Regions from separate parts of the Thauera sp. 63 genome, predicted to be linked through region 2. Evidence: predicted binding sites of a transcription regulator. Region 2 holds the regulator's gene; the other holds the start of a gene.
What was found. The regulator FNR, encoded in region 2, switches genes on or off when oxygen is low (the NO sensors DNR and NnrR bind a similar motif). The targets are predictions, from matches to a motif close to TTGANCTAGNTCAA.

Region 1 (15,204 bases), on a different contig from region 2:
GTGCCCAGCAGGTGCGCAAGTCCTTCCCGGAGGCGGTCGGCGTCTTCATCATGCCGCCGTCGATGGAAGAGCTCGAGGCGCGACTGCGCGGTCGCGGCACCGACAGCGACGAGGTGATCAGCCGCCGCCTGCTTGGCGCACGCGGGGAGATGCGCCATGTGGCCGAATTTGACTACGTTATAATCAATAACGAAATCGACGTTGCGCTGGACGATCTGGTCGCAGTGGTGCGTGCCGCCCGCCTGCGCTACCCGAACCAGCATCAGCGTCATCCCGATTTTTTTGATTTTCTCGAACAGGATTGAACATGGCTCGCATCACCGTCGAAGACTGCCTGAAGAAGATTCCGAACCGCTTCCAGCTCACGCTGGCCGCGACCTATCGCGCCCGTCAGCTGACCATCGGCAGCACGCCGCAGATCGACATCGATCCGCACGACAAGGACAAGCCCACCGTCATCGCGCTGCGTGAAGTCGCCGCCGGCAAGGTCGGGCTCGAGATGCTGAACCGCGGCCAGGCCTGAGCCTGGTCATGAGGGGCGACACATGGAAGCGAGCGACATAGGCGCCCCTCGTCCGGTCTTCAGCCCGCCGGTGTCGAGCGTGCTCTCGCTCGACTTCCAGCAGCTGAAGGCGAAGATCCAGACCTACCTGCGTCCCGAGGACGTGGGGCGGGTCGAAGCGGCCTATCACTTCTCGGCCGATGCGCACGCCGGCCAGTTCCGCGTCAGCGGCGAGCCCTACGTCAGCCATCCGGTCGCGGTCGCCTCGCTGGTGGCCGACTGGCATCTCGACGCGCAGGCCCTGATCGCCGCGCTCCTCCATGACGTCATGGAGGACACGCACATCTCGAAGGCGGAGCTCACCGAGCGCTTCGGCAAGGTGTCTGCCGAACTGGTCGATGGCCTGTCCAAGCTCGACAAGATCGAGTTCCGTTCGCACGAGGAAGCGCAGGCCGAGAACTTTCGCAAGATGCTGCTGGCGATGGCGAGCGACCTGCGCGTCATCCTGATCAAGCTCGCCGACCGCCTGCACAACATGCGCACGCTGGACCACATGCGTCCGGCCAAACGCCGCCGCATCGCCAACGAGACGCTCGAGATCTACGCGCCGATCGCCAACCGGCTCGGCCTCAACGACCTGTTCCGCGAACTCCAGGAGCTGTCGTTCAGCAACAAGTACCCGCTGCGCTACCAAGTGCTGGCGCGCGCCATCCGTGCTGCCCGCGGCAACCGGCGCGAGGTGGTGGGCAAGGTGCGCGAGGCGATCGAGGCCCGCCTGCCGCAATGGGGCATCGCCGCCGAGGTGCAGGGGCGCGAGAAGCATCTCTACGGCATCTACCGCAAGATGGTGGAGAAGCGCCTGTCCTTCTCCCAGGTGCTGGATATCTACGGCTTCCGCGTCATCGTGCGCGACGTGCCGGGCTGCTACCTGGCGCTGGGTGCGCTGCACTCGATGTACAAGCCGGTGCCGGGCAAGTTCAAGGACTACATCGCCATCCCCAAGGCGAATGGCTACCAGAGCCTGCACACCACGCTGATCGGGCCGTTCGGGACGCCGGTCGAGGTGCAGATCCGCACGCGCGAGATGCATCACATCGCCGATTCCGGCGTGGCCTCGCACTGGCTGTACAAGGAAGACGAGAAGACGCTGACCGAGCTGCAGCAGAAGACGCATTCCTGGCTGCAGTCGCTGCTCGAGCTGCAATCGACTTCGGGCGAGGCCACCGAGTTTCTCGAGCACGTCAAGATCGACCTGTTCCCGGGCGAGGTCTACGTGTTCTCGCCCAAGGGTACGATCTTCTCGCTGCCCAAGGGCTCGACGCCGGTGGACTTCGCCTATGCGGTGCACACCGACGTCGGCAACCGCTGCGTTGCCTGCCGCATCAACGGCGACCTGATGCCGCTGCGCAGCGAGCTCAAGAACGGCGACCAGGTCGAGATCATCACCGCCACCCACGCCAACCCCAACCCGGCCTGGCTGTCGTATGCGCGCACCGGCAAGGCGCGCGCGCAGATCCGCCACTTCATGAAGAACGCCCAGCAGGACGAGTCCGTGGCGCTGGGCGAACGTCTGCTCAACCAGGCCTTGCGCCCGCATGGTCTCACGCTGGGGCAGATCTCCACCTTCGCCTGGGACCGTTTCCTGCGCGACCGTGGCGTGCGCCACAAGAAAGAGGTCTTCGCCGACCTTGGCCTCGGCAAGCGCCTGCCGGCCATCGTCGCGCGTCGTCTGGCGCAGGCGCAGGACATGGAGTCGGGGCGGCCCGATGTGGTCAAGCCCAAGCCGGCCGGCGCGATCACGATCCGCGGCTCCGAGGGCATCGCGGTGCAGCTGGCGCGCTGCTGCCATCCGATCCCGGGCGACCCCATCATCGGCACGCTGCGCAAGGGCCAGGGGCTGGAAGTGCACACCCACGACTGCCCGAGCGTGGCCAAGCTGCGCGGCGATCGCGGGCGCTGGGTCGATGTCGAATGGGAACCCGGCCACGACGATCGCCTGTTCGATGTCGGCATTCGCGTGCTGACGCGCAATGCGCGCGGCGTGCTCGCCCGGGTGGCGAGCGCGATTGCCGAGGAAGACTGCAACATCCAGAGCGTGCACATGGACAACGAGCAGGGCGCCTACACCGCGCTCAACTTCACCCTGCAGGTGCGCGATCGCATGCATCTGGCCCGGGTGATGCGTGCCGTGCGCCGGGTGCAGGAGGTGGTGCGCATCGGCCGCGTGAAGGGCGACGGGCGGGCGGCCTGAGGGCGGCCTGAGGGCAGCCCTGACGGTGTCTCAGGCGTTCAGGCGCACGGTGTTGCGGCCGCCGTTCTTCGCCTCGTAGAGTGCCTCGTCAGCCTTCTGCAGTGCCAGTTCGACCGTCTCGCCCGGCTTCACCAGGCGCGAACCGATGCTCACCGTCAGCGCGCGGCCGCCGGGCAGGGGGCGGGCCGCCTCGGCCTCCGCACGGATGCGCTCGCTCAGGCTGGCGAGGGTGTGCGCATCGCACGGTGTCAGCAACACCAGGAATTCGTCGCCGCCCCAGCGCGCAGCGCTGTCATAGGGACGGATGTGGTTGCGCAGCAGCGCGGCGACCGTCACCAGTGCGCGGTCGCCTTCGGCATGGCCGAGTTCGTCGTTGATTTCCTTGAAGTGATCCACGTCGATCCAGATGATGCCGAAGGGCTGGCGTTCGCGGGCACCGCGGCTGACCGCGTCGTCGATCAGCTCGCTCATGCCGCGGCGGTTGATCAGCCCGGTGAGGTCATCGACCCGTGCCAGGCGGTTCAGGGCCTCGGTGCGCTCCTGCACACGGCTTTCGAGTTCCACCGTGGTGTTGCGCACCGCGCCGGCCATGGCCTCGAAGTGCTTGATCAGGCGCCCGATCTCGCCCTTGCCCTCAGGCAGGTCGGCCGGGGCGAGATCGCCGTCGCGCACGCGCAGGATGGCGCGCTCGAGCGCGCTGACGGGGCGGAACACGAGGCGCTCCAAGGCCAGGTGCACGATTAGCAGTGTCAGCAGCAGGGCGGCGGCGAACACCAGCGCCGCCATGCCGAATCGGTTGACCGGCATCACCACGTCGAGGTCGAGCAGGGTGATCTCGTACCAGTCGAGCTCTGGCAGGTAGGCAATGCCGGCGAGGTGGCGCTTGCCGTTGACCTGGACGAAACGGCTCAGCACGGTCGTCCCGGGCGTGGTGGTCGCGGCCAGTTCGCGCATCATGTCGCGCAGGTGGGCGCGGTCCTCCGCGGTCTCCAGCAGGAGGTCCACGGTCTTCTTGTTCCATTCCGGCTTGGTGAGGCTGGCGTAGTCGATCAGGTTGCGGTCCCGGAACAGCTGGATGGCGCCGTTGTGGTCGACGAAGAGCGTGGTGATGCCGGGCGGGGCCACATCGATGACGTCGCGGATGAAACCGTCCAGCTCGAGACCCGTGCCGACCACGCCGAGGATGCGCTCGCCGTCGCGCAGCAGCACGTCGATCCACAGCTTGGTCACGCCGAGCGGGATGTCCGGATTGACGTTGAGGTGGAAGTCGCGGCCTTCGCGGACGATGGTGTAGAACCATGCGTCCGGCGGGTTGTCTGGGCGCAGGTGGTAGCGCAGCGGCTTGGCGGCGAATTCGTTGCGGGCGTTGTTGTGGAAGTAGGCGCCGGAATCGAGCAGGGCGACGAAATAGCTGCGGTCCTGGAAGTTGCTGCGGAAGCTCTCCATCTCGGCGATTGCCTCGACGCGCATGCCGGCGTCCTCGGGCGTCTTCGCCCAGCGCCGCAGAACCTGCGAATCGGCCATCTGGCGGGCGAGGGCGATCTCGCGGGCGATCGGCTGCAGCAGCTTGGCGCTGTCGTAACGCACCTGTACTTCGGCGAGCCGTACGCCCCATTGCTCGATGATGGTCTCGGCAATACGCTGGAAAACCGACCAGGCCGCCGCCGAGGCGGTCAGGACCAGCAGGGTGGCCAGGAGCAGGAAGCGCGTCTTGAGGTTCATGCGCAGGGCGAGTCGACGGAGTGGGTGGGGGCGGCCGCAGTATCAGTGCAGCCTAACATGCGGCCAGCGTGCCGCATGCGTTCTGCGTCACGGAATCCACGAGGCGGTTGCGCGCTGCAGCAGCGGCGCAGGTCGGCGCCTGCTGCTAGAATTGCGGCCACTTTCCGGGGACCCGATCATGGCCATGTACGAATCCGAACACACCAAGTTCATGCGTGAATGGATGGAGAAGCATCCGCAGGAGCGCGCCGAGCAGCAGAAGGGCCGTGCCCTGTGGTGGGACAAGCCGCAGTCGCTCGAGCAGCAGCAGCGTCACCGCGAGGCGAGCGTGCCGGTGAAGCCCTACTACTACGACGCCAACCACTGAGCCTTGCGTCACGACCCGTCGCGCGGCGCCGTGCGCTGACCGCATGAGCCTGCCGCGCCGTCTCGCCTTCATCGATGTCGAGAGCACCGGGGCCCATCCGGTGCGCGACCGCATCACCGAGATCGCTATCCTCCGCGTGGAGGACGGCGTGCTCGTCGAGCGCTGGGAGAGCCTAGTCGATCCCGGAATTCCCATTCCGCCGCTGATCCAGCAGGTGACGGGCATCACCGACGACATGGTGGCCGGCGCGCCCGGCTTCGAGGCGCTGGCCGACCGGGTCCAGACCTTGCTGGCCGACTGCGTGTTCGTCGCCCACAACGCGCGCTTCGATTTCGGCTTCATCAAGAACGCCTTCGAGCGCATCGGCCGCGCGTTCGACGCGCGCGTGCTGTGCACGGTCAAGCTGTCACGGGCGCTGTTTCCCGAGCACCACCGCCATGGGCTGGATGCGCTGATCGAACGTCACGGTCTGCACTGCGGCGCACGCCACCGGGCCATGGGCGATACCGAGGCACTGTGGCAGTTCGTGCAGATGGCGCAAGCGCAGTTCGCGCCCGATGTGGTCGGTCGCGCCGCCGAACGTGCGATGAAGGCGCCAGCACGGGCCCCGGGTCTTCCCGAGGGGCTGCTGGAAGCGATTCCCGACGTGCCCGGCCTCTATCTTTTTCATGCCGAGCCGGAGGCGCCGCCGCCCGGGCGCAGCGACCGCCCGCTGTTCGCCGCCCGGGCCGTCAGTCTGCGCGCACGGGTCAAGGAGCATTTTGCGGCCAGCGTGCGCAAGGGCAAGGATGCCGAGCTGCGCGAGCAGGTGCGCCGGGTCGAGTGGATCGAGACCGCCGGCGAACTCGACGCGATCCTGCGCGAAGCCGAACTCGTGAAGCGCCTGCGCCCGCCCTTCAATCGCGTGCCCGAACGCGTTGACGAGGCCTTCGCGCTGCGGCTGCTGGACAACCGCCGTCGTCCGCCGATCTATGAACGCGTGCCGATCGCCGGTACCGATCCGACCGGCTGGCAGGGCTTGTACGGCGTGTTCCGCAACCGCCGCGAGGCGGAGAACCTGCTGCGCGAGCTGGCCCTGCTGTATCGCCTGTGTCCGCGCAGGCTCGGTCTGGAGTCAGGCACCCTTGGCGCATGCTCGGCGTTCCACCTGAAGCGGTGTGCGGGGGTTTGCGCGCGCCGGGAGAGCGCCGCCGACCATGATGCCCGCCTGCTCGGCGGGCTGGCCTCGGCGGGCATCAAGCCCTGGCCGTGGCCGGGCGCGATCGTCGTCGCCGAGCGTCATGCCCATTCGGGTCGGGAGGCCTATCACGCGTTCGACCAATGGTGCCATCTCGGCAGCGTCGAACGCCGCGAAGACCTTGTCGCCCTCGACCGCACGCGGCGGTTCGATGCCGACACCTGGCGACTGCTCGGGCGCTGGTTCGCCGTGCCCGCCAACCTGGCGGCCGTCGAGCCGCTGGTCTAGCGCGAAAGTCGCTGACGCGCCCTGTGCCTAGTGGGCTGCTGCGCGTCGCAGCCGGCTGAGGTTGTCCAGCATCAGGCCACGACGCCCCTGCGGGCGCACCAGGCCGTCGCGCACGAAGCGCGACAGCACGCGCGAGAAGGTCTCCGGCGTGAGGTTGAGCTGGGCCGCGATCGTCTGCTTGTCGGATGCCAGGCGGATTTCGGCATGCTCGGCGCCCTGTGGCGCGAGCTGCGCCAGATACTGGGCGACGCGCTGGGTGCTGCTCAGCTGGATACAGAGCTGCATGTGCAGCATCATCTCGTAGCTGGCGGCCGCGAGCCGGGTGGTCATGGCCTCGCCGAAGCTGGGTACGGCGACCATCGCCTCGCGCACCAGCGCGATGGGCACGTGCAGCAGGCGGGTGTTGCGTGCAGCCTGGGCCATCGCCATTGCGGGGCGGCCGAGCAGGGCGGCCTCCTCGCCGAAGGTGTCACCGGGGCCGGCGATGCGGATCAGCTTTTCGCTGCCCGACGGTGCGAGAAGGAGGCATTTCACTTCGCCGTCGAGCACCACGTGCATGCAGGTGGCCGTATCCTGGGCCTGGATGAGAATCTCGCCACGCTCGGCACGCACCAGACGGGACGCTGCGACCAGGCGATGCAGGCGTGGGTCGTCGAGTAGATCGAAGGGAGCGATCTGGCTCAGGCTCGGGATGCTGGGAGGGGTTTTTTCTCGTTTCATCGTTCGCTCCTGCGTGCTGCGCCGGTTGTCAGCGTGACCGAACTGGAGTCTAGACAGGGCGGAGGCGGGGTCAAAGGCGCCGCGCGCGTGCAAGGTGGCGTTGAGATACCTCTAAGGAGGTATTCAGACTTCTTGCAAGTGCTTGTAAACAATCGACAATGCGATGAAGATTCGTGTCGATCGGGCCGTTGCAGGTATAAAGGAGTAGGCCGACAGCGACCCCCGTCGGCCGCTGGAGACCAAGGATGAAGTTCGCGATGCCGCGCCTGCTCGTCAGGCATTCGATCCTGTTGCTGGTTGCGCTCGCCATGCTCGCGCTCGCGCTGATCAGTCTGGCCGGCATGAGCGCATCGGTGATGGTCGCCGAGAGCGTGCAGGGTAGTGCCAGTGCGATCAACCATGCCGGCGGCCTGCGCCGGCTGACCTATCGCGTGGCCGGATTGGTGGCGGCCGACGCGCTCAGCGGGCCGCTGTCGCCGCGGCGGGTCGAGGCCGCGATCGAGGATTTCGAGCGTGCCCTGGGACATCCCGAACTGCAGCGCATCGTGCAGCGCAACCCCGGCGGACTGTTCGCCGCCACCTACCGCGGTGTCGAGTCGTCGTGGAGCCAGAGCCTGAAGCCGAGCCTGAAGCGCATGGTGCGCGACGCGCCATCGACGTCGCCCGCGCAGATCGAGGACTTGCTCACCAATGTGGACCGTTTCGTGGATCAGCTCGACACGCTGGTCTTCGTGCTCGAGCAGGATACCGAGGCCCGCATCGAGGACCTGCGAGAGATCCTCGCCGGGGCGATCGTCGCCACGCTGGTGGTGATCTTCCTGGCCCTCGTGGTCCTGCGTCATACGCTGCTCAAGCCGCTGAGCCGGCTGCTTGCGGCGACGCGGGCGATTGCCCGCGGCGACTATTCGGCCCGGGTGGCGCACGTCGGCCATGACGAACTCGGCCGTGTCGGCGCCACCTTCAACCTGATGGCGGGGGAGATCTCGCGCCAGTACCAGACCCTCGAGCAGCGCGTGGCCGAGAAGACTGCGGAGCTGCAGCGCAGCAACCGCTCGCTGGAGCTGCTGTACCACGCCATCGCCCGCTTGTATCAGACGCCGACCGAGCCGGCCGTGTACGAAGCGACGCTGCGCGACATCGACCGCGTCGCCGGCCTGCAAGGCAGTTTCGCCTGCATCGAGCCGCGTCAGGAGGGGCCGGCGACGGTGATTGCGTCGACCCTCGGCCCGTGTGTCGATCGTGTTGCGCGCGGCGACGAGGCCTGTGTGGAATGCAGGTCGGTTTCCGTGGCCGGGGCGGAGCACCGTGGCGGCCAGCAGTTGCTGCGCTTCCCGTTGCGCGATCGCGAGCACCACTACGGCATGCTGCGCCTCGCCCTGCCTGCCGGCGAAGCGCTCGAGGACTGGCAGCGCCAGCTGGTCGAAGCCCTGTCGCGCCACATCGGCATGGCGCTCGGTGCGGCCCGGCGTAGCGAACAGGAACGCCTGCTGGCCTTGCAGGAAGAACGCTCCGTGATCGCGCGCGAGCTGCATGATTCGCTGGCGCAGGCGCTGTCCTACATGAAGATCCAGATGAGCCTGCTGCAGCGCGCCCTGGCGGATCCCGCACGCCTCGCCGAAGCGGGCACGATCCTGGCCGATCTGCGCACCGGGGTGAACGACGCCTATCGCCAGTTGCGCGAACTCCTGGTCTCCTTCCGTCTCGAGCTGTCGGGCGACCTGGGCTCGCTGCTGCGTACCGCGGTGGCGGAGTACCGCGAGCGCGGTGGTGTCGACATCACGCTTGAGATCCGGCTGGCCGATTGCAGCCTGACGCCGAACCAGGAAGTCCACGTGCTGCAGATCGTGCGCGAGGCGCTGTCGAACATGCTGCGTCATGCGATGGCGCGTCACGCGCGCGTGGTCCTGACGTGTGACGAGGCCTGGCGGGTGACGATCACGGTCGAGGACGATGGCGTGGGCATCGATGACGGGCCGGTGGATGGCCGCGACCATCACGGCTTGTCCATCATGCGCGAACGGACCCGCAGTCTTGGGGGCGAGATCGAGATCACCCGGCGCGGAGAGGGGGGCACCCGTGTCAGCGTGAGCTTCCAGGCCGTTCACACCCTGCCGGCGCTCGCGGCCGACGCATTCACTGAAGAAGGACGCCATTGATGAACGACACGCCGCTCGAGTCCGTACTGATCGTCGATGACCATCCGCTGTTCCGCAAGGGATTGGCGCAGCTGCTGCAGACCGTTCCGGCCTTCCGCCTCGTCGGCGAGGCGACCGGCGGCGCCGAGGGCGTCGAGATGGCGCGCTCGCTGCAGCCCGACCTGGTGCTGCTCGACCTCAACATGCGTGACATGAGTGGGCTCGAGGTGCTGCGCCAGCTGCGCCAGATGCGGCCGGAGCCGCGGGTGGTGATGATCACGGTGTCGGACCAGGGCGAGGATGTGGTCGCGGCGCTGCGCGGCGGCGTCGACGGCTACCTGCTCAAGGACATGGAGCCCGAGGCGATGGTGGCGGCGCTCGCGGACGTCGCGGCAGGCCGGGTGGTGATCCCGCCCGAGCTCAACCGGCTGCTCGCCGCGGCCCTGCGCAGCGAAGTCCGGCCGCAGTCCGCGGACGCTGCAGGCCTGACCGAGCAGGAGCAGCGCATCCTCGACAAGATCGCCGCCGGCCTGTCGAACAAGATGATCGGACGCGAGCTCAACATCGCCGAGGGCACGGTCAAGGTCCACGTCAAGCACATCCTGCGCAAGCTCAACCTGCGTTCGCGGGTCGAAGCCGCCGTATGGGCGGTGGAACGCCCGCGAGGCTGACCCGGGCAGTTTTCCGCACGGCTTCGTCAGTCCGCGCAAGGCCTCGCCAGCTGCCTTGGCGCGCCAGCGTGCCGCTTCCGTCCTTGATCGCGGTCAATGACCGGGTTGGGGGCATGGGATTCAATGGGCGGCGTATAGATGGGTTCAGGGGCTCTTGTGGAATCGGCATCACCTTCTCGTCGGGGCTTTCTGCGCGGCAGGGTCCGTGCGGCAGCGCCCGCCCCGCGTCCGCCTTGGGCGCGGGAGGAGCGCGATTTCATCTCGTCCTGCACCCGCTGCGATGCCTGTATCGACGCCTGTCCGACCGCCATCCTGGTCCGGGCCGACGGCGGGTTCCCCGCGGTCGACTTCTCGCGCGGCGAATGCACCTTCTGTGGCGACTGTGTGACGCATTGCGCGCCGCGCGCCCTGCTGCGCCCTGCGGAAGGCGATGCACCCTGGTCCTTTAAGGCGAGCATCGGTCAGGCCTGTCTCGCGGCGGCGGGCGTGGAGTGCCGTGTCTGCGGCGAGACCTGCCCCGCGGGCGCGATCCGCTTCCGCCCGCGCATCGGCGGTGTGGCGCTGCCGCAACTTGAGGCCGAAGCCTGCACCGGCTGCGGCGCCTGCTTTGCGCCCTGCCCGACGCGGGCCATCGTGGTGCAGGCGCCGGTTGAATGCGATGTTCCGACGGAGAGCGAACAATGAAGATTGCAAGTCTGGTTCTGCGGGCCCTGCCCGCGGATTTCCCGGAGATCAAGGAAGCGCTGGCGCGCATCCCGGGGGTCGAGATTCATGGCTCCTCGGACGAAGTGGGTCGCATCGTGGTCACCGTGGAGGATGGCGAGGGCTGGTCGGTCACCGACTCGATCCTCGCGGTCAACCTCGCGCCCAAGGTGCAGGCGGTGACGCTGGCTTACGAATACACCGATGACGGTCTCGAATTGACGGAGGCATGAAATGAGCATGAATCGACGCGAATTCATCAAGAACAATGCGGTCGCCGCAGCCGCTGCAACGGCCGGCATCGGCATTCCCGTGGTCACGCAGGCGCAAGGCAACGGCGCGGCCAGCGCCGGCACCAAGGTGCGCTGGGACAAGGCGGCCTGTCGTTTCTGCGGCACCGGCTGCTCGGTGCTGGTCGGCGTGCAGAACGGCCGCATCGTCGCCACCCAGGGCGATCCGGACTCGCCGGTCAACCGCGGCCTGAACTGCATCAAGGGCTACTTCCTGTCCAAGATCATGTACGGCGAGGATCGCCTGACCAAGCCGCTGCTGCGGATGAAGAACGGCAAGTACGACAAGAACGGCGAGTTCACGCCGATCTCGTGGGACCAGGCCTTCGACATCATGGAAGAGAAGTGGAAGAAGGCGATCAAGGAGCACGGCCCCGACTCCATCGCCATGTTCGGCTCCGGCCAGTGGACGATCTGGGAAGGCTATGCCGCCTCCAAGCTCTACAAGGCCGGCTTCCGCACCAACAACATCGACCCGAACGCGCGCCACTGCATGGCCTCGGCCGTGGCTGGCTTCATGCGCACCTTCGGCATCGACGAGCCGATGGGCTGCTACGACGACATCGAGAACGCCGACACCTTCGTGCTGTGGGGCTCGAACATGGCGGAGATGCACCCCATCCTGTGGAGCCGCATCACCGACCGTCGCCTGTCCAAGGAAGGCTGCCAGGTCCACGTGCTGTCGACCTTCGAGCATCGTTCGTACGAGCTCGCCGACAACCCGATGATCTTCGTGCCGAACACCGACCTCGCGATCCTGAACTACATCTGCAACTACATCATCCAGACCAAGCGCGTTAACACCGACTTCGTCAATCGCAACGTCAAGTTCAAGATGGGCGAGACGGACATCGGCTTCGGCCTGCGTCCGAACCACGTGCTCGAAGCCAAGGCCACCAGCAACGGCTATCCCGGCGCCGACGGCAAGCCCAAGGGCGACACCGGTGCGGCCAAGGACATCAGCTTCGACGAGTTCGCCAAGTTCGTGTCCGAGTACACGGTCGAGAAGGTGTCCAAGCTGTCGGGCGTGCCCGAGGACCGCCTGAAGAAGATGGCCGAGCAGTACGCCGATCCGAGCCGCAAGGTCGTGTCGTTCTGGACCATGGGCTTCAACCAGCACACCCGTGGCACCTGGGTGAACAACATGATCTACAACGTCCACCTGCTGGTGGGCAAGATCTCCGAGCCCGGCAACAGCCCGTTCTCGCTGACCGGCCAGCCGTCCGCATGCGGCACGGCGCGCGAGGTGGGCACCTTCGCCCACCGCCTGCCGGCCGACATGGTCGTCACCAACCCGATGCACCGCGCCCTGACCGAGCAGATCTGGCAACTGCCGGAGGGCACGATTCCGGCCAAGATCGGCCTGCACGCCGTGGCGCAGAGCCGCGCGCTGAAGGACGGCAAGGTCAAGTGCTACTGGACCACGACCACCAACAACATGCAGGCGGGACCGAACGTCAATGACGAGATCTACCCGGGCTGGCGCAATCCGGAAGCCTTCGTCGTGGTCTCCGACGTCTATCCGACCGTGTCGGCCCTGTCGGCCGACCTGATCCTGCCGTCGGCGATGTGGGCCGAGAAGGAAGGCGCCTTCGGCAACGCCGAGCGCCGCACCCAGTTCTGGCGCCAGCAGGTGGCCGCACCGGGCGAGGCCAAGTCCGACCTGTGGCAGTACATCCAGTTCGCCAAGCGCTTCAAGGTCGAGGACGTGTGGCCGGCCGAGCTGATCGCGAAGAAGCCGGAGTACAAGGGCAAGACCCTGTACGACGTGCTCTACGCCAACGGCCAGGTGAACAAGTACCCGCTTGCCGACGTGGAGACGGCCAACGCCCACGCCTGGAAGGGTTACATGAACGACGAGTCGAAGGAACTCGGCTACTACCTGCAGAAGGGGCTGTTCGAGGAGTACGCCGCCTTCGGTCGTGACCACGGCCACGATCTGGCGAACTTCGACGTCTATCACAAGGCGCGCGGCCTGCGCTGGCCGGTGGTCGACAACAAGGAAACCCTGTGGCGCTTCCGCGAGGGCTACGACCCGTACGTGAAGGCGGGCGAGGGCGTGAAGTTCTACGGTCACAAGGACAACAAGGCGGTCGTGTTCGCGCTGCCCTACCAGGATCCGCCCGAGATGCCGGACGCCGAGTTCGACATGTGGCTGTGCACCGGTCGCGTGCTGGAGCACTGGCACACCGGCTCGATGACGCGCCGCGTGCCCGAGCTGCACCGCTCGGTGCCCGAAGCCCAGGTCTTCATGCACCCGGACGACGCGCAGAAGCGCGGCCTGCAGCGCGGCATGGCGGTCAAGGTGTCGTCGCGGCGCGGCGAGATCGTTGCCCGCCTCGAGACTCGCGGCCGCAACAAGCCGCCGGTCGGCCTGATCTTCGTGCCCTTCTTCGACGAAGGCCGGCTGGTGAACAAGCTCACGCTCGACGCCACCTGCCCGATCTCGAAAGAGACCGACTACAAGAAGTGCGCGGTCAAGGTGGTCAAGGCCTGATCGACAGGAGGCGTGAGCCCGGCGCCCCGCCGACCGGGGGGACGGCCCCGGGCGCAGGCTCACGACGAACATGAACGACATCGTGAAACCGACCGGACGTACCGCAGCCCGCGCACCGTCGCCGCGTCGCCGCTTCCTGAAGGATGCGGCGGGCGTCGCCGGCGGCGCGGGCCTGCTCGCGCTCGGAGCCGGGATGTACGCGAAGCAGGCGTCGGCGCTGCCGGCCACTGCCATCCGTCCGCCCGGCGCGCTCCCCGAACACGACTTCCTGGCGGCCTGCGTGCGCTGCGGCTTGTGCGTGCGCGACTGCCCCTACGACACGCTGAAGCTGGGCGAACTCGGCGACAGCGTGGCGACGGGCACGCCGTACTTCGAAGCGCGCAAGATCCCCTGTGAAATGTGCGAGGACATCCCCTGCGTGGTCGCCTGTCCGACCGGTGCGCTCGATCGCGGGCTCACCGACATCGGCAAGGCGAAGATGGGGCTGGCCGTGCTCATCGACCAGGAGAACTGCCTCAACTTCCTCGGTCTGCGTTGCGACGTGTGCTACCGCGTGTGCCCGGTCATCGACAAGGCGATCACGCTCGAACGCATGCACAACCCGCGCTCCGACCGCCATGCCATGCTGCTGCCGACGGTGCATTCGGAGCACTGCACCGGCTGCGGCAAGTGCGAGAAGGCCTGCGTACTGCCCGGCGAGTCGGCGATCAAGGTGCTGCCGATCAAGCTGGCGCAAGGCTCCAAGGCCGAGCACTACCTGCGCGGCTGGGAAGAGAAGGAGGCGGCCGGCGGCTCGCTGATCGGCGACCAGGTCGAACTGCCCGTTCGCGGCCTCGAGGACAAGGCCTACGGCGACACCCGCGTCAAGCCGGGTGACGGTCCGCAGGGTCCGGACACCAGGCCGGCCCAGCCCGCCGGCAGCGGTCTCGATTCGGGGTGGAAGCCATGAGCGCGCAGACGACGACCGGCGGTGTGCCGGAGCGCAAGGTTCCGCCCACTAGCGTGCGCGGCGCAGCGATGCGTGGCGTGGTGGCGCGCCCCGGGCAGGAGGCGATCGAGGCCAAGGGCTGGCTGCGGGCGCACAAGTGGCTGCTGCTGCGGCGCGCCTCGCAACTGGGCATCCTGGCGCTGTTCCTTGTCGGGCCGTGGCTCGGGTGGTGGATCGTGAAGGGCAACCTGTCGTCCAGCCTGACGCTGGGCGTGCTGCCCCTGACCGATCCCTTCCTGATCGCACAGCAGCTTGCGGCGGGGCGGTGGCCCTACCGCGAGGCCTTGCTGGGTGGCGGTATCGTGCTGGCCTTCTATCTCCTGCTCGGCGGGCGGCTGTTCTGCTCGTGGGTATGCCCGGTGAACCTCGTCACTGACGCCGCTGCTTGGCTGCGCCGGCGTCTGGGTTTGAAGGGCGGCAAGGCACCGGTGGGCAGCACGCGCTACTGGCTGCTGGGTTTCGTGCTGGTGACTGCAGTGGCGACCGGTTCGTTGGCATGGGAGTGGGTGAACCCGGTGTCGATGTTCCACCGCGGGCTGATCTTCGGTTTCGGCCTCGCCTGGGGCATCGTCGGTGGCATCTTCTTCTACGACCTGCTGATCGCACCGCGCGGCTGGTGTGGCCACCTGTGTCCGCAGGGTGCTTTCTACGCGTTGCTCGGCCGCGCTTCGGTGGTCAAGGTGTCGGCGGACAGGCGGAGCGCCTGCAACGACTGTATGGACTGCTTCGCGGTGTGCCCCGAGCCCCAGGTCATCCGACCTGCACTGAAGGGCGTGGGGCAGGACCACCCCCTCATTCTGGATGCCGACTGCACCACCTGCGGACGCTGCGTGGATGTGTGCGGCAAGGACGTTTTCCGTATTACGACCCGATTCAACAGGAGCGAGTCAAAAT
Region 2 (15,204 bases):
GCTGGCTGGCCCGCTCAGACGACGGGTGACCGCGTGCCGACGGCGCAACTCGAGCCTGGGGACATCCTGCGGGTGCGGCCGGGTGAGGTGATTCCGGCCGATGGCGTGGTCGTGGATGGCGTTGGCGAGGTCAATGAGGCGCTGCTGACTGGCGAGAGCGTGCCCATCGCCAAGCGCGCGGGGGACAGCCTGACCGGTGGCAGCATCAACGTGTCGTCCCCGCTGCTGTTCCGGGTGGAGCACGTGGGCGACGCCACGCGCCTCGCCGCGATTCGTCGCCTGATGGAGCGCGCTGCGACCGAGAAGCCTCGTGTCGCGACGCAGTCGGACAGGGTCGCAGCCTGGTTCATCGTCACGCTGCTGGTCCTTGCGTCCATCACGGGCGTCGCCTGGTACTTCATCGACAGCGAGCGGGCGTTGTGGGTGTTCGTGTCGGTGCTGGTGGTCGCCTGTCCCTGTGCGCTGTCGCTGGCCACGCCGACCGCGCTGACAGTGGGTACCGACGCGATGGCGCGCATGGGTGTGCTGGTCACCCGCGGCCACGCGATCGAAACCCTGGCCCATGCCAATCATTTCGTGTTCGACAAGACGGGCACCCTGACCCATGGCCGGATGCGGCTCGAGGAGGTTCTGCCGCTCGGTGAGCGTGGCGCCGATGAACTGATCGCGGTCGCGGCAGCGATAGAACAGGGGTCCGAGCATCCGGTTGCTGCGGGCTTGCGCGAGGCCGCGGCCGGATTCGCCTTGCCCGAGGTTGCCGGGCTCCGGGCAGAAACGGGGCAGGGTATGCAGGGGCTGATCGACGGCAGGCGGGTCTGGATCGGCCGCCCCTTGTATGTGGCGGAGTCGGCCGGACTTTCAATGCCGCAGGGTCTCGACGCCTTTTCCGCCACTGGCGGCACGGTCGTGGCGCTGGCGGCGGAGGGCGGCTGGCTTGGCGCCTTCCGCCTGGCCGATACCTTGCGCGACGAGGCGCCGGTGCTCGCGCAGCGTCTTGCCCGTGAGGGTACGGCGGTGTCGGTGCTGTCCGGTGACTCGCCCGCCGTCGTCGCCTCGGTCGCAGCTTCGCTCGGCGTTGGCGATGCGCATGGCGGCATGACGCCGCAGGGCAAGCAGGCGTGGATCGCCGAGCGGCAGAAGGACGCCGGGACGGTCGTGGCGATGGTCGGCGATGGCGTGAACGACGCGCCGGTGCTCGCGCAGGCGCACGTGTCGGTCGCGATGGGTGGCGGTACGGATCTCGCGCGGAACCAGGCCGACATTGTGCTGCTCAGCGAGAACCTCGCCAGCCTCGGCCGCGCAATCGAGCTTTCACGCAAGACGCTGCGCATCATCCGCCAGAACCTGTGGTGGTCCTTCACCTACAACTTCACTTCGGTGCCGCTTGCGATGGCAGGCCTGGTCACGCCCTGGATGGCCGGCATCGGCATGGCGGCCAGTTCGCTGCTGGTGGTGCTCAATGCGATGCGCCTGCAACGCGTGCCGCGTGGCGAGTGAGTCCCGGATCGCGGAAACGACATGGAAAGCCTCTACATCCTCATTCCCATCTCGATCGTGCTGGTGTTCATCATCGGCGTCCTGTTCTGGTGGTCGCTGCGAAACGGGCAGTACGACGACATGGAAGGGCCTGCCTACAGGATGTTGATGGATGACCGCGACGAGGGGCGGCCGGCTCCGGATGAGGCATCGACGCCACAGGCGGGACGAGGTGCCGACCCACAGAGGCGGGACTGACCGCGCCCCAGGTTGCGCGAATCGGTTGACCTAGGTCAACTCTGCGCAGTGAAGAATAGGCATACTGGCGCCATTGGTATTGAGCGTCCCGAAACGGGGGTGTTCGTACCGCTGGGTTTTATGTCTCTCTGTTGGGGTTGGGGGTGCGTTCATTCGCACCCTTTTTTTTGCGCTTGCGACGTGCAGCAGATCGTGGTGGGAGAGCATTGATTCGAGCGGTGTGCCACACGCGATGATCGTGCCCGGAGTTCGATTGCTTCCGCCGGGTGCCGCACTGCAATACAATGTTGATCTGTATCAAATTGAGGTTCCGGCCTCCGCGTATTCTTCGTGCCGACGTCGCCGGGGAGTCCGTTCGCGGTCGGGTGGCGTTGCTCAAAAAGGGGTTTTCAACTAAGAGGTGACTCACATGCAATCGCAAGCGACTTATAACTATAAAGTCGTGCGCCAGTTCGCCATCATGACGGTGGTATGGGGCATCGTGGGCATGCTGGTCGGTGTCATCGCCGCAGCACAGCTCGTGTGGCCTGAACTGAACGTTCACGAATTCCTGCATTTCGGCAGGCTCCGTCCGCTTCACACCAACGCGGTGATCTTCGCGTTTGGCGGTTGCGCGCTGTTCGCCACGTCCTACTACGTGGTGCAGCGGACCTGTCATACCCGTCTGTTTGCGCCCGGTCTGGCGGCCTTCACCTTCTGGGGCTGGCAGCTCGTCATCGTGCTGGCTGCGATCACCCTGCCGCTCGGCTACACGACCTCCAAGGAGTACGCCGAACTCGAGTGGCCGATCGACATCCTGATCGCCATCGTGTGGGTGTCCTACGCGATCGTGTTCTTTGGCACCATCGCCAAGCGCAAGATCTCGCACATCTACGTCGCCAACTGGTTCTTCGGCGCCTTCATCCTGACCGTCGCGCTGCTGCACATCGTCAACAGCGCCGCGATCCCGGTGTCGCTGACCAGCATGAAGTCCTACTCCGCCTATGCGGGCGTGCAGGACGCGATGGTGCAGTGGTGGTACGGCCACAACGCGGTGGGCTTCTTCCTGACCGCAGGCTTCCTCGGCATGATGTACTACTTCGTCCCGAAGCAGGCCGACCGTCCGGTGTATTCGTATCGCCTGTCCGTCGTCCACTTCTGGGCGCTGATCTTCACGTACATGTGGGCGGGTCCGCACCACCTGCATTACACCGCGCTGCCTGACTGGACCCAGTCCGTCGGCATGGTGTTCTCGCTGATCCTGCTGGCGCCGTCCTGGGGTGGCATGATCAACGGCATCATGACCCTGTCGGGCGCCTGGCATAAGCTGCGTACCGACCCGATCCTGAAGTTCCTGATCACCTCGCTGTCCTTCTACGGCATGTCGACCTTCGAAGGTCCGATGATGTCGGTGAAGACCGTGAATGCGCTGTCGCACTACACCGACTGGACCGTCGGCCACGTGCACTCCGGTGCGCTGGGCTGGGTGGCGATGATCTCGATCGGCGCGATCTACTTCCTGCTGCCGCGTCTGTATGGCAAGACCGAGATGTACAGCGTCAAGCTGATCAACGCCCACTTCTGGATCGCCACCATCGGTGTCGTGCTCTACATCGCCTCGATGTGGATTGCCGGCGTGATGCAGGGTCTGATGTGGCGCGCGACCAACCCGGACGGCACGCTGACCTACTCCTTCGTCGAGAGTGTGAAGGCCAGCTATCCGTTCTGGACTATCCGCTTCATCGGCGGCGCGCTGTTCCTCTTCGGCATGGTGCTCATGTTCTACAACATGGTGAAGACCATCGCCGGCCAAAAGGCCTACGACGCTCCGGTGCTTGCCCCCGCAGCCGCCCACGCCTGATCGGAGACCAAGAACATGGCTCAATCGAAACACGAAAAAGTTGAACGCAACGTATTCCTCATGATCGTCCTCACGCTGCTCACCGTCAGCGTGGGCGGCCTCGTGGAAATCGTGCCGCTGTTCTTCCAGCACTCGACGACCTCGCCCATCGGTCCGGGCGGCAAGCAATTGGACGTCAAGCCCTATGACCCCGTTCGCCTGGTCGGTCGCGACATCTACATCCGCGAAGGCTGCTACAACTGCCACTCGCAGATGATCCGTCCGTTCCGTGCCGAGACCGAGCGTTATGGCCACTACTCGGTGGCGGGCGAGTCGATCTACGACCACCCGTTCCAGTGGGGTTCGAAGCGTACCGGTCCCGACCTAGCCCGCGTCGGCGGTCGCTACTCGGACGAGTGGCAACGTGTTCACCTGCTGAACCCGCGTGACGTCGTTCCCGAGTCGAACATGCCCGCGTTCCCCTGGCTCGATCGTCCGGTCAAGGCCGACGACATCCAGGACAAGATGCGCGCGCTGAACAAGGTCGGCCTGCACAAGTACAGCGACGAGGAGATTGCCGCCGCGCCTGCCGCGCTGGAAGGCAAGACCGAACTCGACGCTGTCGTTGCCTACCTGCAAGGGTTGGGCAAGGCTCTGCAGAACGTGAGGTAAGGAAGGGGACGCGCCGTGGATATCAACGATTTCAGAAGTCTGATCACCGTACTTGGCCTGCTGTGCTTCCTGGGCATCTGCTACTGGGCATACAGCAAGCACGCCAAGGCGGGTTTCGATGAGGCGGCGCGTCTGCCCCTGACCGATGACGACGTGCCAGCCGCCGGCGGCTGGCAAGACAAAGAGGGAAAAGCAAATGGCTGACTTTATCAGCGGTTTCTGGAACATGTATGTGATGGTCCTCGTGGCCCTCTCCATCCTGTTCTGTGTGTTCGTGCTGGTGTCGAACATGACCAAGCGCGAGAAGGGGCCGGTCGAGCTGCACGGCCACGTGTGGGACGAGACGCTCGCCGAGTACAACAACCCGCTGCCGCGCTGGTGGATGTATCTGTTCTGGATCACCATCGTCTTCGGGATCGTGTACCTGGCCATCTACCCCGGCTTCGGTAACAAGAACGAGCACCGCGGGCAGTGGAGCCAGTACGAAGCCGAGATGAAGGCCGCCGACGAGAAGTACGGCCCGATCTTCGCCAAGTACAAGAGCATGGACCTGATGGCGGTTGCCGCCGACCCCGAAGCGAACGCGATGGGGCAGCGCATGTTCCTGACCTACTGCGCGCAGTGCCACGGTTCGGCTGCTCAGGGCGCGAAGAGCTTCCCGAACCTGACCGACGATGAGTGGCTGTGGGGCGGTGAGCCCGAGACCATCAAGACCACCATCATGGGTGGCCGCATGGGCGTGATGCCGCCGTTCGGACCGGCCCTGGGTGCGGAAGGCGTGAAGGACGTCGCCAACTACGTGCGTTCGCTGTCGGGTCTGGCACATGACTCGCTGCGCGCGCAGCGCGGTGCCGATCTGTTCGCGACCAACTGTGTGGCCTGCCACGGTGCGGACGGCAAGGGCAACCCGATGCTGGGCGCGCCGAACCTGACGAACAAGTCGTGGCTGTATGGCTCGTCCGAGGCCGTGATCATCGAGACGGTGACCAATGGTCGCAACAACCAAATGCCGGCCTTCGGCGAGTTCCTCGGCGAGGACAAGGTGCATCTGCTGGCTGCCTACGTGCTGAGCATGCACAAGAAGTAATGTAGTACTGCAGTTCCGACCCGGGGGGAGGGGGTCCCCCCGGAGTTTTCAGTAAGAATAAAAACAATAAATCATCGGTGAACGACCATGAACAGCTCGACCCCACAGCCGCAGCAAGCGGCTAAACCGACTTCCCCCGAATCTGCCGACACGCTTTACGAGTCGCGCAAGAAACTCTACGTACGTGCCGTCACTGGCGTGTTCGCCAACTGGCGGTGGGCGCTGGTTTGGATCACCCAGATCATCTTCTACGGCTTGCCCTGGCTGTCCTGGAACGACCGTCAGGCCTTCCTGCTGCATCTCACCGAGCGCAAGTTCTACATCTTCGGCTGGGTCTTCTGGCCGCAGGATGTGTTTTTCCTCGCCATCCTGCTGATCATCTCGGCCTACGCGCTGTTCTTCTTCACCGCGATCGCCGGTCGTCTATGGTGTGGCTACGCCTGTCCGCAGACGGTGTATACCGAGATCTTCATGTGGATCGAGCAGAAGATCGAAGGCGACCACATCAAGCGCCAGAAGCTCGACCAGGCGCCGATGAATGGCGAGAAGCTGCTGCGCCGAGGCACCAAGTTCGTGGTCTGGGCACTGGTGGCCTTGTGGACCGGCTTCACGTTCGTCGCCTACTTCTCGCCGCTCGACGAACTGCTGCGGTCTGTCACCACCTTCGGCTTCGGACCGTGGGAGCTGTTCTGGATCCTGTTCTACGGGGCCTTTACCTTCCTGTTCGCTGGCGTCATGCGTGAGCAGGTGTGCAAGTACATGTGCCCCTACGCCCGCTTCCAGGCGGTGATGTTCGACCCAGATACGCTGGTCATCACTTATGACGAGGAGCGCGGCGAGCCGCGCGGCACGCGCAAGAAGGGCATCGATCCGCGCACGGTGAGCAAGGGTGACTGCATCGACTGCGGCATCTGCGTGCAGGTTTGTCCCACAGGCATCGACATCCGCAAGGGCTTGCAGTACGAATGCATCGGCTGTGCCGCGTGCATCGACGCCTGCGACCAGGTGATGGACAAGATGAACTACCCACGCGGGCTTATCCGTTACACGACCGAGAACGCGCTCAAGAAGCATTGGGGCAGCAAGGAGATCCTCGCTCACGTGCTGCGTCCGCGCACCCTGATCTACGGCACGATTCTGGTGGCGATCAGCCTGGCCTTCGTCTGGGGGCTGGCGACCCGTGACCCGCTGCGCGTCGATGTGATCCGCGATCGTGCATCGCTGGCGCGCGAGGTCGAGGACGGCCAGATTGAGAACGTGTATCGCCTGCAGGTCATGAACATGACCGAGGCGCCGCGCGCATTCCGCTTCGAGGTGTCCGGCCTGCCGGGCGTGAAGATCGGAGGCGAGCAGCGTGTGGAGGTCGCGCCGGCGTCCACGCAGGCCGTTACCCTGCAGGTGCTCGTGCCGTACGATGCGGGCAAGCCGGGCTCCAACCCGATCCACTTCCAGGTCACGGCCGAGGACGATTCGTCCCTGTCCGTGCGTGAGGAAACCACTTTCTTGTTGCCGCGCTGACGTGAGTACGACATTGACTGAAAAGAAACCCACGCCCTGGTATCGACAAGGCTGGCCCTGGTTCCTGATCGCGCTGCCGGCAACGGCAGTGGTCGCCGGGATCATTACGCTTGTCATCGCGGCGCGTACCTTCGACGGCATGGTGGTCGACGACTATTACAAGGAAGGGCGCGCGATCGTGCAAACGCTGGACCGCGTCGAGCGGGCCAGCGCGCTGGGGCTTGTGGCGGACCTCAAGCTTCGTAGCGACTCGGTGCGAATCGAACTCAGCGCCCTGCACGCGGACGACCTGCCCGCGCGTGCGATCCTGACCGTCATCCACCCGACGCGTGATGGCCAGGATCAGGAGATCATCATGACCGGCGCAGGCGGCGTGTACGAAGGCAGGCTCGCGCCGCTGAGTACCGGTCGCTGGCTGTTCCAATTAGAAGACGAGTCCCGCAGCTGGAGAATGAACGGGGCCGCATACCTCCCGACAGAGACGGAAATCCGGATTGACCCATCAAGTTCCTAACCTGTCTGTTTAAACGTGGAGGTGTACCATGGCCTGGGATCTTCTGATCAGTAGCGATATCGGTCTGCTCAGCTTGTTCACGATCGGCTTCATCCTCGTGATGGCTGTCTATCTCGTGCGATTCGCCAAGCGGAACATCGCGGAGGACGAGCAGAAGGCGAAGCTGGGGCGGTAAGCGTCCTGTCTTGAGGTTCACGGTTTAGGAGAAGCGCGATGCTCAAATGGATACAGGTGCTGTGGCCGTCCTTCCTGGTGGCCATGGTGGCAGAGGCGGTCTTCTTCACCGTGATCGACCCGCAGGAGCTTTACTTGTTCGGTCAGCCGGTGCATTTCGGGCCGCTGGCAACCTATTCGATCGGTTTTCTCGGGTTCTGGCTGGTGTGTGCGGCTTCGAGCCTGAGTACGATCTTTCTTCAGCGCGGTTCCGCCGAGCTCAATCGGCGGCGTTGATGAGTACCAAAGCAAAACGGCCCTTGCGGGCCGTTTTGCTTTCATGGTGCCAGTTCAGCGATAGACCAGCACAGGGGTCTTGCTGTGGGTCAGCACCTTCTGCGTTTCGCTGCCGAGCAGCAGTCCGGCGATGCCGCGACGGCCGTGCGAAGCCATGAAGATGAGGTCGCAGCCGTGGCGGTCCGCGGCGTCGATGATCGCTTCGTAAGGGACTTCATTCACGACGGTATCGGTTGCTGCCGAGACGCCCTCCGCATCTGCGACCGCCTTGGCCTTGGCGAGGATTCCCTGCGCTTCGGCAGCGGCCGACTTGGCGAACTGTTCGGGGGTGGTGGGGTCGATCAGGGCGCCCTCGCCGTAGATCGGCATCGGGAAATCGGGCTGGGCATAGAAGAAGGTAATGCGCGCTCCGGCTTCGCGTGCGAAGGTGACGGCGCGGGACACCGTGCCTTCCGATAGGCTGGAGCCGTCGGTCGGAACGAGAATGTGTTTGAACATGGCGGAAGTTCTCCTGTCGGTTGTTACGGGATTGATTATAGCGACCTGACGGTCCTCATCTGGCTTGATGACGGTCAAACGTGTGCCTGCTTGCAAGGCGCATTGTTCGAAATAGGGAGGAGAACACGGTGAAACTCAGTTTTTTCGGTGCGGCGGGCGAAGTGACAGGGTCCTGCCTCCGTGTTGATCATGCGCACGGAACCTTTCTGGTGGACTGCGGATTGTTCCAGGGGGGACGGCAGGCCGAGGTGAAGAACCGGCAGGCGCTCGACTTCGATCTGAAACGCATCGATTTCGTGCTGCTGACGCATGCCCATCTCGATCATAGCGGCCTCATTCCCAGACTCGTCGCGCTCGGCTACAAGGGGCCGGTCTATGCGACCCCGGCGACCGTGGACCTGCTCGAGATCATGCTGATGGACGCCGCGCACATTCAGGAGAAGGAGGCCGAATGGGCCTTGCGCCATGCGCGTAACCGGCAGGCGCGTCATCGCGTCGAGATGACGCCGCTCTACACGGTCGAGCAGGCTCGCGCCAGCCTGGGCCGGCTGAAGGCCGTGCCCTACGAAACGGACTGCCACCCCGGCGCAGGAGTGAGTTTCCGCTTCCGCGAGGCCGGTCACATCCTGGGTTCGGCGATCATCGAGATCGATGTGGGCGAGGGCAGCGGCCTGCGCCGGCTCGTCGTGTCGGGTGACCTCGGGCAGCCGATGCGCCCGGTGCTGCGTGACCCGGTGCGCGTCGAACGCGCCGACGTGCTGTGCGTGGAGTCCACCTACGGCAATCGTGCCCACCGATCCTTCAACGCCACGCTTGACGAACTGGCGGATGCCATCAAGCAGACGCTGGTGGGGCGCGGAGGCAACGTCATCATTCCCGCGTTCGCGGTCGGTCGTACGCAGGAGATCCTGTTCGTGCTGGCCGACCTGGTTCGCGCCGGACGCATCGGGCCACTGAAGGTCGTCGTCGACTCGCCGATGGCTTCGGCAGTGACGGCACTGACTGTCCGTCACCGCGAACTGTGGGACGAGGACACGCGTCAGCTCTTCGCGTGGTCGCAGGAAAATGGTGCTCGATTCGATGTCCGTTTCGTTCAGGATGTCGAGGAGTCCATGGCCCTCAACAGCGTCAAGGGCGGCCTTGTGATCATTTCCGCGAGCGGCATGTGCGATGCGGGGCGGGTTCGTCATCATCTGCGCTACAACCTCGGGCGCAGCGAGTGCTCGATCGTCATTGCCGGTTTTCAGGCGGCTGGTACGCTGGGGCGCCGGCTGGTGGATGGCGCAAGACAGGTCAGCCTGTTCGGTGAACGGGTGCCGGTGCGGGCTCGGATCCATACCATTGGCGGGCTGTCCGCGCATGCCGACCAGCCAGCGCTGCTCGACTGGCTTGCACATATCAAGCAGCCGCCGCAACGGACCTTCGTCGTGCATGGCGAGCCACTGGGTGCGATGGCGCTTGCCGATGCGATACATGCGAGGCTCGGCTGGCCGGCGCCGGTGGTGCCCGAGCCGGGCGTAAACTATCCGATCCCCTGATGCGAGGAGAACGACGTGACCAGCGATAACAGTCATCCACCGTCCGACAGCGGCCGACGAAGCCAGAGTCGGGCTGGAGCGCCCAATGGCCCGGAAATGGTGCGCAACTTCCATCGGCTGCGCGAGAGCGTTGCCGACGCAATCGACCCACTCGGTATGTCCGCCCCGATCGTGCATGCCCAGCTGGCCTGGCTGGCGCATCCGCAGGAGCTCGCCGAGCGCGCGGTACGCCTGTCGAACGATCTGTGGCGCCTGCAGTGGCATACCCTTGACCGGATGCTGGGCGTACCCAGCCAGGATCCCATCGCGCCGAATGCGGACGATGCGCGCTTCGCCGATCCGGTATGGACCGAATCGCCGACCTGGGACTTGATCAAGGAGTGGTACCTCGCGTTCACGCATCACACGCAGGACATGCTGTACGACACGCCCGCGCTTTCCAGCAAGGAGCGGCGCCGGGCTGCCTTCTGGTGGCGAAAGTGGCTCAATGCGGTGGCGCCCACCAACTACCTGCTCACCAACCCGGTGGCGATGCGCAAGGCCATCGAGACACGGGGCGACAGTCTCGTGCGGGGCTTCCGCAATTTCCTCGACGATCTCCAGGCCGGCAACGTCCGCATGACCGACCCCGAGGACTTCAAGGTCGGCGAGAATCTCGCCACCACGCCGGGCGCGGTCGTGTTCCGCAACCGGCTGCTCGAAGTCATCCACTACGCGCCGACCCAGCCGCGCGTGCATGCCGAACCTGTCGTCATCGTCACGCCGTGGATCAACAAGTTCTACGTGCTTGACCTCGTGCCGAAGAAGAGCATGATCCGCTTCCTGCTCGACCAGGGCCTGGACGTCTTCATCACGAGCTGGAAGAACCCGGATGCGTCGATGCGGGACGTCGGTTTCGACGACTACCTGCTGGACGGCGTCGACACGATCGTGCGCGTGGCGCGTGAGTTTGCCGGCGTGGAGCGCGTGCATGCGGTCGGTTACTGCATCGGCGGCACGGCGCTCGCGATGTACATGGCCTGGGCGAACCGCCACTATGCCCCGGACGCCATGCCAGTCGCCGACTGGACCCTGTTCACGACGCTGGTGGATTTCCACAAGCCCGGCGACATCGAGGTCTTCATCGACGAGAGCAGTATCGACTATCTGTGCGATCGGATGGCACGCAAGGGTTACCTGGATGGTGCGGAGATGGCGGCATCGTTCCGGCTGCTGCGCTCGAACAGCCTGATCTGGCACTACGTCGTGCAGGGCTGGCTGTACGGTGATTCGCCGCCTCCGTTCGACGTGCTGTATTGGAACATGGACACCACGCGCATGCCGTACGCGATGCACGCGTGGTACCTGCGCGAGCTCTACCTGCACAATCGCCTCATCCAGACCAATGCGCTGCAGGTGGCCGGCGAGACGCTCGACCTGTCGGTGATCCGGCAGCCGCTCTACGCGGTGTCCGCGGAGGACGATCACATCGCGCCGTGGCGCCAGACCTTCGCGGTCAACAACCACGTCGTCGGCAACAAGCGCTTCGTGCTGTCGAGCTCGGGGCACATCCTCGGCATCGTCAACCCCGTCGTGCATCCGCCGAAGCGGCGCTATTGGGCGGCCGACGCCCAGCGCTCGGACACGACAGACTCGTGGCGCAGGCGCGCGGAAGAGCATGCCGGCAGCTGGTGGGAGGACTGGATGCGCTGGCTCAAGCCGCGCGCGGGGGACGAGGTGGAGGCGCGTCCGGCCGCCAGCAAGCGCTTCCCGGCGCTGTGCGCGGCACCGGGCAGCTACGTGCTCGAGAAGTAGCGGGCAGTCCTCAGGCCTGGTAGCGGGCGAGGCGGGTCGGGTCGTGCAAGGTGATGCGTTTGCCCTGAACGCTGATCAGGCCCGATTCGCTGAGGTCGTGAAAGATGCGCGACAGGGTTTCGGGCGTCAGGTTCAGGCGTGAAGCGATGACCTGCTTGCTGGTCGGCAGCGCGATCTCGCACGGCGTGTCGCTGTCGGCGACCTGCAGCAGGTAGCCGATCACACGCTGGATGCTCGAGCGCAGCGAATAGGTCTCCACGTCCTGGATCAGCCCGTGCAGGCGGATGGCCATGCCGGCGAGGAGCTTGTGCGCGAAGGTGGAGTCCTGGTCGATCAGCTCGGTGACCACGGCCTGGCCGACGTGGATCAGCAGTGTTTCGGTCAGCGCTTCGGCGAACACCGGATAGGGCTTGTTCATGAACATCACGGCCTCTCCGAAGCTCTGCATCGGGCCGATGATCTCCACGACCTTCTCGGTCCCCTGTGGCGACGAAAAGGCGAGCTTGACCTGACCCGAGACGACGAAGTAAAAGCCATGCGGCTGGTCGCCGCGCTGGAACAGCACCTCGCCACGCCCGATGTGGCGGTCACGCGTGTAGCGCGCGACAAGCTCGAGATCGGTGTCCGAGAGTTCGCTGAACAGCGGGATGCGCTTGAGCAGCGCAGGGAGGTCGAGGGCGGCGTGGGTCATGTCCGTGCGTTCCTGGGTGGAAGCGATCTCATTATTGACGGCAATTCTAATCGACCCCGGGGTGCAGCGCGGCACGCGCAATGCCGGTCCGGGTGGGAGTACGCATGTATTTCGCAATCAAGCACCTTCATGTCACCTGCGTGGTGCTCAGCGCCATCGGGTTCCTGCTGCGCGGCTTCTGGATGATGACGGGCAGCCCGCGCCTGAACGCCCTGCCGGTACGGGTGCTGCCTCACGTCATCGACAGCGCCCTGTTGCTGAGTGCGATAGCGCTGGCGGTCATGATCCAGCAGTATCCCTTCGACGCAGGGTGGGTGACGGCAAAGGTGTTCGGCCTGATTGCCTACATCCTGCTCGGCACGGTTGCGCTGAAGCGCGGCAGGACGAAGGGGATCCGGCTCGGCGCCTTCGCCGCCGCATTGCTGGTGTATGCGTGGATCGCCTCGGTGGCACTGACCAAGAATGTCGCAGGTTACCTGGCGGTTGCCGCCTGATCGCCGGGCGCGCCTCAGCGCCCGCTGCCGGCCGTCTGGTGCTGGATGAGCTTGCGCAGGCCGGCGGTATCCAGCAGGCGGATGTGCTTCTGCTGCACGGCGATCAGGCCTTCTTCCTGGAAGCGCGAGAAGGCGCGTGACACGGTCTCGAGCTTGAGCCCGAGATAGGAGCCGATTTCCTCGCGCGTCATGCGCAGGTGGAACTCGGCCGCCGAAAAACCGCGTGCGGTGAAGCGCTGCGACATGTTGAGCAGGAAGGCCGCCAGGCGCTCCTCGGCGCGCATCGAGCCGAGCAGCATCATCACGCCGTGGTCGCGCACGATCTCACGGCTCATGACCTTGTGGAACTGATGCTGCAGGCCTTCGACCTCGTGGGACAGCTGTTCGAGCTTGGCGTAGGGGATCACGCACACCTCGCTGTCTTCCAGCGCGACGGCGTTGCAACTGTGCGTCTCGGTGCTGATGCCGTCCAGACCGAGGATCTCCCCGGTCATCTGGAAGCCGGTCACCTGGTCGCGACCATCTTCGAGCAGCACGTCGGTCTTGAACGAGCCCGCACGGATCGCGTAGATCGCCTCGAAGGTGTCTCCCGCGCGGTAGAGGTTCTGCTGGCGCTTCACCTTGCGTCGCGCACCCACCAGTTCATCCAGGCGGCTCAGTTCGCTGTCGGGCATGCCGAAGGGCAGGCACAGTTCCACAAGATTACACTGCGAACAGGCGGTCTTGAGCCCGCTCACGGTAATTGCCACGCTTGCCCTCATCTGCACGATAATCCCGTCATCCCGACTCACAGAGTCCAAAACGCGGTTTAACAGTGTCCCCGGCTGGCATCACCATGGCCGTTGATCCACGTCAACCAAAAATTTGCGCTGGTCTGCCATTGTTAGGCACACACAGTAGCAGCAAGATCATGACCGAACAGAACGAACTCATCTTCGATCCGCAGCTGATCCGTCGATTCGACATCAACGGGCCGCGGTATACCTCTTACCCGACCGCGGATCGCTTTGTCGAGGCTTTCAATGCCGACGCGCTCAAGCACTGGCTTGCAAATCGGGCCATTGGCGGCGTCAGCAAACCGCTCTCATTATACTTCCATATCCCATTTTGTAACACGATCTGTTATTACTGCGCCTGCAACAAGATCATAACCAAGGATCATGGGCGTTCAGCCAAGTACCTGAAATACCTGGCTAAAGAGATCGCGATGCAAGCGGCCTGCCTGCAGGGCAGCCGCCAGGTGACGCAGTTGCACCTGGGGGGCGGCACGCCGACCTTCCTCTCGCATGACGAAATGCGGCAACTGATGGCCTCGGTCCGCGAGCACTTCACCTTGGTGCCCAACGGCGAATATTCGATCGAGGTCGATCCGCGCAAGGTCGATTTCGACACCGTCAAGTTGCTGGCCGAGCTTGGTTTCAACCGCATGAGCGTCGGCGTGCAGGACTTCGCCGAAGACGTGCAGCAGGCCGTCAACCGCATCCAGAGCTTCGACGAGACCAAGCTCGTCATCGATGCAGCGCGCGCCACTGGCTTCAAGTCGGTCAGCATGGACCTGATCTATGGCCTGCCGAAACAGAACGTCATCAGCTTCAACCGTACGCTCGAACAGGTGCTCGAGATCTCGCCCGATCGCATCTCGCTTTACAGCTATGCGCATCTGCCCGGCCTGTTCAAGCCGCAGCGTCGCATCTTCATGAGCGACATGCCGACGCCGGACACCAAGCTGCAGTTGCTGCAACTGGGTATCCGCCGCCTGACCGAGGCGGGCTATGTCTATATCGGCATGGACCATTTCGCCAAGCCCAACGACGAACTCACCGTCGCGCAGCGCCAGGGGCGCCTGCATCGCAACTTCCAGGGCTACTCGACACAGGCCGAGTGCGATCTGCTCGCCTTCGGCGTGTCGGCCATCGGCAAGATCGGCCCGGTGTATGCGCAGAACGTGAAGACGCTGGACGAGTACTACGACGCGCTCGACCGCGATGAGCTGCCGGTGCTGCGTGGCATCGAGCTCACCGCCGACGACTTGCTGCGGCGCGCGATCATCCAGGCGCTGATGTGCCATTTCGAACTGTCGATGCAGTCGATCGAGATCGCCCACCTGATCAACTTCCGGGAGTACTTCGCCGAGGAACTGACCGAACTTGCGGAGATGGAGAAGGCGGGGCTGGTCAAGATCGACGGAGACTGGATCAGCGTGCAGCCCGGGGGGCGCTTGCTGGTGCGCGGCATCGCGATGGTGTTCGACCGCTATCTGCGGGCCGACCGCGAGCGCGCGCGCTACTCGCGCGTGATCTGAACCTTGCGGCAACGCAGCGTAGAATGAGGCTTTGCAGCAGCGGGGCCTTTTCTTCTCATGCCTGAAACCGGTTATTTCGCTGTCTTCCTGATC

Region 1: napF (ferredoxin-type protein NapF) is a predicted target of FNR. The motif match lies at 9,917-9,930, and genes of this name have one in related genera.

What each region holds. Positions count from the first base shown of each region.
Region 1 covers NZ_AMXC01000007.1:117,284-132,487, forward strand. Annotated here, with positions in the region: gene gmk (guanylate kinase) at 1-305, shown strand, start outside; gene rpoZ (DNA-directed RNA polymerase subunit omega) at 308-523, shown strand; gene C664_RS08575 (RelA/SpoT family protein) at 546-2,753, shown strand; gene C664_RS08580 (sensor domain-containing diguanylate cyclase) at 2,784-4,475, opposite strand; gene C664_RS08585 (DUF3460 family protein) at 4,654-4,842, shown strand; gene C664_RS08590 (exonuclease domain-containing protein) at 4,886-6,307, shown strand; gene C664_RS08595 (Crp/Fnr family transcriptional regulator) at 6,335-7,027, opposite strand; gene C664_RS08600 (histidine kinase) at 7,273-9,183, shown strand; gene narL (two-component system response regulator NarL) at 9,183-9,833, shown strand; gene napF (ferredoxin-type protein NapF) at 9,990-10,517, shown strand; gene C664_RS08615 (chaperone NapD) at 10,514-10,768, shown strand; gene napA (nitrate reductase catalytic subunit NapA) at 10,770-13,322, shown strand; gene napG (ferredoxin-type protein NapG) at 13,393-14,271, shown strand; gene napH (quinol dehydrogenase ferredoxin subunit NapH) at 14,268-15,204, shown strand, end outside; gene C664_RS08635 (nitrate reductase cytochrome c-type subunit) at 15,203-15,204, shown strand, end outside.
Region 2 covers NZ_AMXC01000009.1:1,480-16,683, reverse strand. Annotated here, with positions in the region: gene C664_RS09825 (heavy metal translocating P-type ATPase) at 1-1,497, shown strand, start outside; gene ccoS (cbb3-type cytochrome oxidase assembly protein CcoS) at 1,519-1,734, shown strand; gene ccoN (cytochrome-c oxidase, cbb3-type subunit I) at 2,144-3,574, shown strand; gene ccoO (cytochrome-c oxidase, cbb3-type subunit II) at 3,590-4,225, shown strand; gene C664_RS09805 (CcoQ/FixQ family Cbb3-type cytochrome c oxidase assembly chaperone) at 4,241-4,429, shown strand; gene ccoP (cytochrome-c oxidase, cbb3-type subunit III) at 4,422-5,312, shown strand; gene ccoG (cytochrome c oxidase accessory protein CcoG) at 5,400-6,830, shown strand; gene C664_RS09790 (FixH family protein) at 6,844-7,344, shown strand; gene C664_RS20320 (DUF3149 domain-containing protein) at 7,373-7,519, shown strand; gene C664_RS09785 (hypothetical protein) at 7,558-7,794, shown strand; gene C664_RS09780 (universal stress protein) at 7,849-8,292, opposite strand; gene C664_RS09775 (MBL fold metallo-hydrolase RNA specificity domain-containing protein) at 8,421-9,830, shown strand; gene C664_RS09770 (PHA/PHB synthase family protein) at 9,987-11,624, shown strand; gene C664_RS09765 (Crp/Fnr family transcriptional regulator) at 11,635-12,315, opposite strand; gene C664_RS09760 (SirB2 family protein) at 12,420-12,809, shown strand; gene fnr (fumarate/nitrate reduction transcriptional regulator Fnr) at 12,824-13,570, opposite strand; gene hemN (oxygen-independent coproporphyrinogen III oxidase) at 13,720-15,111, shown strand; gene C664_RS09745 (sulfite exporter TauE/SafE family protein) at 15,169-15,204, shown strand, end outside.